3 regions of the Staphylococcus sp. Marseille-Q1834 genome follow, and region 3 is predicted to be linked to each of the others. Evidence: riboswitches for the same ligand, from Rfam matches in the RefSeq annotation. Region 3 holds a riboswitch; each other region holds the start of a gene.
What was found. Region 3 has a riboswitch for thiamine pyrophosphate ahead of thiC (phosphomethylpyrimidine synthase ThiC). Riboswitches for the same ligand answer to the same signal wherever they lie in the genome.

Region 1 (3,289 bases), 700 kb from region 3:
AATATTTATTAATAATGCACCTGCCACTTTATAAAACTCTTCAGCCTCTTCAGGTGCTTCACTCATTGCTGGGCTTGCGCCAATACTCAATAGACCATTAGCAGTAAAGTTTTTTACGACATCGTTGGTATAACAAACAACTAATGGATTTTCATTTCTTAATTTCTCTAAATTATTCATCATCTAATCCTACTTTCTTCATATAAGCAAAGTGGTTCACTGGACCACGACCTTGACCAATTTCAGGTGTATATTCAATACTTAGTGAAATAAATTCCTTAGCCTTTTTAACCGCTTCATAAATTGATTTACCTTTAGCAAGTTCTGCAGTTATTACTGCTGAAAATGTACAACCAGTACCGTGCGTATGTGGTGTATCAAAGCGTTTATTTTCAAATGTATAAACGTCGTCTTTAGTAAATAAGAAGTCTTTAGCGTTATTTAAATCAGCTGAATGTCCACCTTTAATCACTACACCCTTACTACCAATTTCATTAATAAAGATGTGCCCTGCTTTACGAATACTTTCTTCAGTATCAATTTTTAGACCAGTAATTTCTTCTGCTTCAGGAATATTAGGTGTTACAACGTCAGCTAATGGCAATAACGTGCTTTGTAAATGTTTTTTAGTAGCATCATCCATTAATGAATCACCACTTTTAGCTAACATAACAGGGTCTATCACGTATGGAATATCAGAATGTTGTTTTAAATATTCTTGTACAAGTTCCATTGTCTCATGCGTAGCAATCATACCTGTTTTAATTGCATGTGGTAATTCATCATCAAATACACTATCAAGTTGTTCCTTGACCCAACTTGTTTCTAAATTATGAATGTGTTGAACACCTTTAGTGTTTTGAGCCACAATACTCGTGATAGCAGCCATGCCATAGACACCACAAGCGTGAAATGATTTTAAATCTGCCATTACTCCAGCACCGCCTGATGGATCAGTGCCTGCTATTGTTAATGCAATTTTTGGTTTATTCATGTTCTTCTCCTCCAAAGTTCCATTGCTCATCTATGTAAGCCATATTAAAGAAATTACGTTCATGAATCGTACTTTGTAAGAAACTTTCTTTAATTTCTTGTTTCTCTTGATCGCTACAATTTTCAGTTAATTCATCTAACATACGATCAAAGACTTCGATTAAAGGACGCATTTCAGTACTATAAAAATCAAACCATCTAGCCGTAATGACATCTCTATTTAAATTTTGGTCTTCTAATGCCATTTTTGCTATGACTTCATAGACATATGGGCAAGGTGCCATAGCGGCAATTGTATAGGCTGCATTTTCATGAGCATAAGCATGATAATACATATGTTTGATGTAATGATCTCCACTCGGAGGCCATACTTTCTCACGAACAATTTCTTCGTACGGTTCGTTTATATAATCTGCTAAAATTTCATGTGCTTCTACTTCACCGTCTAACATAAATTCGATTTGCTCTACTAAAAATTTAACATCTGTCATAGAAGGCGCTTTAGGAATTAATAGTGCATACAAATTAGTAAATTCTTTTAGATATGAAGCATCCGCGCGTAAATATTGACGCACAGCTTGTTTAGGTAATTGACCTTTTAATAAATCTTGAATGAAACCATCTTTGTAAATTTGTTCAATAATAGGTTGTGCTGCTTCTTTTAACTCAGTTGAAAAGCTCATTATAATTCCTCCCTTAAATTAAAAAACTACATTTCAACGTATCAACGCAGAAATGTAGTCATCTTCAATAGAAGGTATGTAAAATTACATAACTACTTTCCTACGTTGGTACTAACCAAATCAGGTTATAAGGGTCTGAAAAAATCATCTCAGCCATAGTTTTTGGCTCCCCTAGTAGTTTTATTTTATTAATTTTACATTATCAAACAGTATATTATTTTTCAAATAAAAAACTGAGATGTTTCATTAATCGAAACATCTCAGTAAATATTAATTTATGCAGTTACCCATTGTGATGGGCCAGCAGTGTTGTAAAGTTTTACAGCTGCAGCATCTTGAACGTGTTCAGGTACTTGCGCTGGTGATACACCTTTATATTGAGCAGGTGCTACTGAATCCCATGTAGATTGTAAGAATTGGTATTTACCAGCTGCGCCTGAGCTTGGGTTGATAGCGTGAATATCGCCACCTGATTCACGTTGAGCAATTTGTTGTAAATGACCATTTACGTGTACTGAAGAACCATTTGAAGCTGTGTTGTTGCTTGTTGATGCTTGTTGTGGTTGTTGAGTTTGCTCAGTTTGTGGTGCTTGTTGAGTTTGAACTGGTTGTTGTTGATTAGATTGTTGTTGTGAAGCTACTGTTTCAGCTGATGTTTGGTTGTTAGAAGCTGAAGCTTGTTCACTAACATTTTGTTGTTGTGGTTGCTCAGTTTGAGTTGCTTGTGATGTTTGAGCTACTGGTGTAGATTGACCAGTTGTTTGACCTGTTTGAGCATAGTTCCAAACCCAATGCGTACCATTTGATTCAAAATGGTAAGTGAAACCATCATAATCAAATGTTATGTTATAAGCGCCTTCTTGGATAGGGCTATTATTTAATGATTGATCATTTGATTGAGCTAATTGTGCTAATTCAGCTTTATTAATTTGTGACTCACTTGCATCTGCGTGACCTGCATTACCAGCTGCTACTCCTAAGCCTACTGCTAATGTTGAAGCAATAATAGTCTTTTTCATAGTTTAAAAGTCCTCCTGTTTAATTTTTTTCCTAATCAAATTAATTACAGGTAATACTCTAACATCTGAAAAAGCGTCGCAGGTTACAGCCAAATAAAAAAAGAAGCCTCTTTTTTACATGGAAATTACAAGAAATGAGACCTTAAATTACTTCAAAATATTCATTCAACCCTTTCATGGCAGTTTTAAAGTGTTTACGTTAGCTTGTTATGTATGTAATATTCTTGAAATCTTTCAGATATTTATCTTAAAAATTAAGAACCTCTCCCCATTAATTTGAATTAATAAAGAGAGATTCTGAGTATAATTGAAAGATGTTATATATAAAATAGAGAAGATTGGAGTTAAAGTTTAGAAAGTTGATTTAATTTTAATTGATATTAATAATGTCTAAATTATCTAGGGGATAAGTGTCTTCCATAAATGAGCTATTTGAGAGAATTTCGTTGTTTTTTGATTGTGGGGACATAAATTTAATTGTTTCTACATATAATTCTGTTACAAAATGCGTTTGTCCCTCTTTTTCATACTTACGTGAACGCATTTGTCCTGTTATACCTACCAATGAACCTTGACTAGTATATTTTTCAATAT
Region 2 (3,289 bases), 190 kb from region 3:
GCTTTGGATAAGTGCTGGGTAGGCATTATCGTTTTTATCAATACCACCATTGAAATAATTATATGCAATGATACCAGGAATCACTGTGAAGATAGGTCCAAATATTTTAAAGATACTTAAGTAAATGGCACCTTTTTGTGATTCTTTTAAGTTTTTAGCGGCTAGTGCTTTTTGAACAATCATTTGATTTGCGCACCAGAAGAATAAGTTATTGAAAAACATACCAAAGAATAATGTTGGCCATGGTACGATATTTGAATTTACTGCTCCGAATGCATTCAGTTTCTCTGGAGTATGTTGAACGATATGATCGAAACCTTTGACGAATCCACCATCGCCCACGTGATGTAAACCAATTAACGTTACGATTAAACCGCCAACGATTAAGCCGATACCGTAAATGGAATCACTGAATGCGCTAATAGATAAACCACCTACAAAGAGGTAAAGTACCCCAATAATACCGATTGTTAGTGAAATAATAATCGTCGCTGTTGTGTCACTTACGCCTAAATAATCTCCCACGTAGAACATTTTATTAAATACTAAAGAACCTGAGTATAAGACAACTGGCATAAATGACACTACATGCGTAAAGATAAATAGGATGGATACAAAGCGTTTCGTAAATGTATCGTATCTCATCTCTAAGAATTCAGAAATGGTAGAAACACCATAGCGTAAATATTTAGGAAGGAAGACCCATGCTAGTAAGACGACCGCTACGGCAGCAGTAATCTCCCACGCCATTACCTCCATGCCTTTACCATAACTTTGACCATTTTGACCCACTAGTTGTTCCGTCGATAGGTTGGTCATGATAATCGTTGAAGCAATGGTGAAACCTGTTAAGGTATTGCCTCCCATAAAATAACCGTCTGCGCTATCGGTTTGTACTTTTTTCGAGCGCCAATACGCATAAATACTAATGCCGATAACTACGCCTAAGAATAATAGGACTGCTAGCCAATTCATACTTCTTTCTCTCTCCTTATAAAAAATTTATAAATTGCAATCATCATTCATTCTTTGCAATAAAAAAACGTTAAATCCTCACTTGCATTCAACGTTTATATTTCCTTTTTTAGATTGAAAAATGAATAAATCTTACTATATGGCGCACATATACATTAAAATAATTTCCAATACTTTTTTTAATCATAAAACTTGTTCGTTTTTAATTTTAATAACTTTTGATAAAGTTTACAAATCAACTTTTAATTAATTTAGATTAATTAACCTATGAAATTTATAATACGACGCTCATTTTTCGGTTGAAAATGAAAAACTGGAGCAAGATGACCTACTATATACAATTGCCTTGACTTCTAAATTTAAAAATTATACATTGTAAATATAGTATTAATATATGCACTAGGGGTGTTTTTTAACTGAGATGAGGCATGTCCTCGAACCCTTTGAACCTGAACTAGTTCATACTAGCGTAGGAAAGTGTGGGATAAATTTTAGATGATAATAGGGATAACACGTGTGTTAATCTCTTGCTTATATATACATATCTATTATTTACGCAACTTTCCTAACGAAGGTTGCGTATTTTTTTACTGTAAAATCAAAGTGATGGAGGCTCGTGCAATGGCAAGAACAGTATTAGTAACAGGCGGCGGCCGTGGTTTAGGCGCAGTCATCGCAAGAACATTAGTGTCACAAGGATTTCAAGTTGTCATTAATTACAATAAGAGTAAAGAAGCTGCTGAACAGTTAGCAACCAAATTAGGCGACAACGCAATCACACTACAAGCAGACGTGACACAACGTGAAGAAGTGGACCGTTTAGTGAAAGAAGCAACAGCTCACTTCGGACAAATCGATGTAGTAGTGAACAATGCATTAGTTAACTTCAAGTTCGATCCCGTTGCTCAAAAAGCATTCAAAGACTTAAGCTGGGAAGATTACCAACAACAAATTGATGGTACGTTAAAAGCAGCATTTAACGTTGCTCAAAGTGTAGTTCCTCAATTTATCGAACGTAACGCTGGTAGCATCATCAGTATTGGTACAAACTTATTCCAAAATCCTGTTGTCCCATATCATGAATATACAACTGCAAAAGCAGGTTTAATTGGTTTCACACGTAATATCGCTGCTGAATTAGGTCAATATGGTATTACAGCTAATATGGTTTCTGGTGGTTTATTAAAGACAACTGACGCCAGTGCAGTAACCACACCAGAAGTATTTGACTTAATCGCTCAAACAACACCTTTACGTAAAGTGACAACACCTCAAGATGTGGCAAATATGGTAGCGTACTTAAGTTCTGAAGCAGCCAACGGTATTACAGGACAAAACATTACAGTTGATGGCGGTTTAACAATGAACTAAACCACTTAGAGTTAAATGCGACGTTTTCATTAAGCGCATTATTCTCTATTTAATCAAAATCCCAACAACAAACTGGAGTGTTAGTGATTCATTATGACGAAAGAGAAACAGCAATTACACATTGGTATTTTAATTTATGGGTGTGGTCACCATCAGGCAGCTTGGCAACAACCTTACTCAAGTGTTGAACGTCTTGGTGATATTACCTATTATCAAGAGCTAGCTCAACTTTCTGAGCAAGGACTATTTGACGTCGTCTTCTTTGCGGATAATCAGGCCTTCAATCCAGGTTTCACCACGATGCCGAGTTTCTGGTTTGACCCCCTCATTAACTTAACAGCTATTTCCCAAGTGACACATCATGTCGGTTTGGTGCCCACTATCTCGAGTACATTTTCAAATCCATTCACGGCAGCGCGTCAGTTATTAAGCTTGGACCATATCACTGGCGGCCGTGTCGGTTGGAATTTAGTAACTTCTATGACAGACGTGGAGGCTCAGAACCATAGTATGGAGGCATTGCCTGAGCATGCTGTTCGCTATGAAAAGGCGGACGAATTCGCCCGCGTCGTTAATGGATTGTTTGAGTCATGGACTACGGAAGACTTTCAACCTCATCGTGAAGCTGGGACGTTGATGGATACGACAACGATACAACCGCTTCACCATAAAGGTAAATATTTCCAAGTACGTGGGCCACTAACAACACCACAAAGCCCACAAGGAAAGCCAGTTGCTATGCAAGCAGGCGCATCTGACCAAGGTATTGCGTTGGCTACGAAATATGCAGATGCCGTTTATTCAGTATCATGGAATTTGAAACAAGCTCAACGCTACCGTGAAAGATTAGATGCTCAAATGAAACAAAACACAGATAACCCAAGATACATTAAAGTCTTTCCTGGATTAGTAACGTATGTAGGGCGTACACGTGAAGAAGCGG
Region 3 (3,289 bases):
ATTTGAGCTGCGCCAATAGCAGACGTAATATGGTCATAAGCTGGTGCGATGTCAGTAACTAAAGGTCCTAATGTATAGAATGGTGCTTCTTTACAATAGACATCTTCTAAGTCTTGGTTCTCTTTAATTTTATGCATTGGAATATGCCCAGGTCCTTCAATCATGACTTGTACATCATGCTTCCATGCAATCTCAGTTAACTCACCTAGTGTTTTAAGCTCTGCAATTTGGCTTTCATCATTCGCATCATAGATAGAGCCCGGACGTAAACCGTCTCCTAATGACACGGCTACATCATATTTATTTAAGATTTTACAAATATCTTCAAAATGGGTATATAAGAAACTTTCTTCATGATGTGCAAGACACCATTGCGCAATGATTGAGCCCCCGCGTGAGACAATGCCTGTTAAACGGTCGACAGTTAATGGAATATAATGTAACAACACACCGGCGTGAATTGTGAAGTAGTCGACGCCTTGTTCAGCTTGTTCAATAAGTGTGTCTCGATAGACTTCCCAAGTTAAGTCTTCAGCTATCCCATTCACCTTTTCCAAAGCTTGATAAATCGGCACGGTACCGACTGGCACTGGTGAATTACGAATTAAATATTCGCGAGTAGAATGGATATTCTTGCCTGTCGATAAGTCCATCATCGTATCTGCGCCCCAATGAATGGCCCATACCAATTTCTCGATTTCCGCTTCGATTGATGAAGACACAACGGAGTTACCAATGTTCGCATTAATCTTAACTTTGAAGTTCTTACCGATAATCATCGGCTCTGATTCAGGATGATTAATGTTATTCGGAATAATCGCACGTCCTCGCGCAATTTCATCTCTAACGAATTCTGGATCCACTTGTTCACGAAGCGCAACAAACTTCATTTCTTTCGTAATAATGCCGCGTTTCGCATAATGCATTTGCGTTACAACTTTATCTTTCATTGCACGTTTCGGTTGATAATGAAAAGGGTGCGCCACATAGTTCTTGTGTCCATCTTTCTTAAAGCCATTATCAATCGATTGAATCTTGCGTCCTTCGTAACTTTCAATGTCCTCACGTTCCACAATCCATGAACTTCTAAGTTTAGGAAGTCCTCGATTAATATTTACCTCGTAATTCTCATCGTGGTATGGACCTGCTGTGTCATATACAACGACAGGTTCATTCTTGAAAGAGCGATTCTCAAGTTGCGTATCCGACAATTCAATTTGTCGAAATGGTACTTTGATATCAGTGTCTTCTCCTTGTTTGAAAATACGTGTGCTTGCTGGAAAATTCTTTTTAAATTTAATTAATTCTTGTTTCATATACATAACCTTTCTAAGACGCTAGGGTTATCTCAGATGACTGATATAAAATTGCGCACAAAAAAACATTCAGCTAAACACTGAATGCATAAGAAAATAAGCGAAAGTATATTAAACAAATGTATGTATCTCAACGTATTAAAGTAGAACACGGAAGAACCAAGTTCCTTTAATACCTCTTAGTTTAAATGTACTCACTTGCTTCCCTACGCTAGTACTAACTAGATCAGGTAAAAAGGGTTGGAGCCTTAAACTCCTTTCAGCCACTTAAAGCACCCCTAGCAGATGATATTGTATTACAAGCATAATTATACCAAACGTGTCATATTACTACAAATTAAGATTTGTTGTGTACAGAAAAAACAGTGACTTTATTAGCCACTGTCAAAACTTCGCTTATCCACCAAAGAATAAGTCAATAATGTCACTTGTTCTATTATTATCGACTTTATAAAACTCTGTATAACCACAATTTTTACAAGTAATTGTCTTAAAGTTGTTATGTTGTACATCAAACATCTTTGATAAACCTGAACCTGTTGCAGATAACGTGCCTTCTTCCACTTCCGTATGACCACATTTTACACAACCATTACCTTGATTCTCAGACATAAAATCACTCCTTAAATGACTTCTTATCATTCTTATAACCTATAATGCAATGTTTAAGCATTAAACCTTAATACAAGTCTTTACGAACTCTTATAAAGCGCGATTTAATACTCTTTATTAAAATATTATCTTCAAATCAACGCTAGTAAATAATACTTTAATTCTTCTCTTTGCGATTAGTGTAATAAGCGTGAACAAAAAATGCTACTTGCATAAGCGCCAATAAAATGATTGATGCTGTGAGTGATACGATAATGAATTGGCTGTCTGAATGATTATGCGCTCTAAATAATTGGCCAATGATGTTGGGTAGGCAAACGATGAACGCAATAAGTGCGAATATTTTTTGTTTAACGATAAAGCATGCAATCATCACTATTGCGAGTAATACGATGCCTAATATAATACTTTGTGTTTGTGATAAAGTTGCAATTGTATAAATTGGGTAATGCTTTGAGATATAGGTACTTAAAATCATAAGTCCAAATATGATTGCGCCACCTATAAATGCAAATAGATAAACTTTCTTTTGCTCGCCGTATTTAATAAAGATTTTTTTCAAAAGAAATAGCGGAGCTATAATACTTATTACGAATATGAAAATCACGTTTAAGATATAGCTTACCGTTAGCGAGAATTCTTTATCAAATAAGTCCGGAATCGTGTAGATTGCGAACATAAAAATTGCGAAATAAGTAAGATACTTAGGTAAGCCTTTAGTAAAACTCATTTCTTTGGAAAAGTTATCTGCATACTCTTTCACAGGCGTGTTTAAAATACCGCTAACATCATCGCCATTTTGCTCTGCTGTTTCAAAGTGATCTTGTAATTCATCACCAATTGCATGTACTTCTTCTTCGTCTTTACCTCTAAATAATAATTCAGCTTTCAGTTTAAACAAGTAGTCTTCTTGTTCTTTACTTAGCATCTTCATCACTCTCCGAATAAATTATTCATTCCTGAGTTGAGATAACTCCATTTTTCTTTAAAACGTTGTAACTCTTCTTTGCCACTTTCAGAAATAGTGTAATACTTACGTTTTGGTCCGCCGTTGTCTGATTTGCGAGTAGTTGTATTCACATAGCCTTTTTTACTTAATCTCAGAAGCACTGGATAAATACTACCATCGCTTATTTCAGGAAACTGATTTTCTTTTAATTTCTCTAAAATTTCATAACCATACGTTTCGCCTTTTGCTATAAGTCCAAGTATTGCGCCATCTAAAAGCCCCTTCATCATTTGATTGGATACTGACATGTCATCACCTTTTTATTAACTATCTTATAATATAAGATAGTATATTATAAAAAAGAAGTCAACTATCTTACGTTAAAAGATAGTGACTCTTAAATAGTTGCTAA

Region 1: another riboswitch for thiamine pyrophosphate. It lies ahead of tenA (thiaminase II); the one in region 3 lies ahead of thiC (phosphomethylpyrimidine synthase ThiC).
Region 2: another riboswitch for thiamine pyrophosphate. It lies ahead of LIX58_RS05965 (3-oxoacyl-ACP reductase); the one in region 3 lies ahead of thiC (phosphomethylpyrimidine synthase ThiC).

What each region holds. Positions count from the first base shown of each region.
Region 1 is NZ_CAKASN010000001.1:1,712,878-1,716,166, reverse strand. Features, by position in the region: gene thiM (hydroxyethylthiazole kinase) at 1-180, opposite strand, end outside; gene thiD (bifunctional hydroxymethylpyrimidine kinase/phosphomethylpyrimidine kinase) at 173-994, opposite strand; gene tenA (thiaminase II) at 987-1,676, opposite strand; TPP riboswitch at 1,757-1,859, opposite strand; gene LIX58_RS08510 (transglycosylase family protein) at 1,952-2,695, opposite strand; gene LIX58_RS08505 (single-stranded DNA-binding protein) at 3,066-3,289, opposite strand, start outside.
Region 2 is NZ_CAKASN010000001.1:1,203,226-1,206,514, reverse strand. Features, by position in the region: gene LIX58_RS05970 (solute:sodium symporter family transporter) at 1-975, opposite strand, end outside; TPP riboswitch at 1,367-1,468, shown strand; gene LIX58_RS05965 (3-oxoacyl-ACP reductase) at 1,597-2,346, shown strand; gene LIX58_RS05960 (LLM class flavin-dependent oxidoreductase) at 2,440-3,289, shown strand, end outside.
Region 3 is NZ_CAKASN010000001.1:1,011,287-1,014,575, reverse strand. Features, by position in the region: gene thiC (phosphomethylpyrimidine synthase ThiC) at 1-1,316, opposite strand, end outside; TPP riboswitch at 1,503-1,606, opposite strand; gene LIX58_RS05110 (zinc ribbon domain-containing protein) at 1,713-1,928, opposite strand; gene LIX58_RS05105 (hypothetical protein) at 2,086-2,856, opposite strand; gene LIX58_RS05100 (PadR family transcriptional regulator) at 2,862-3,185, opposite strand.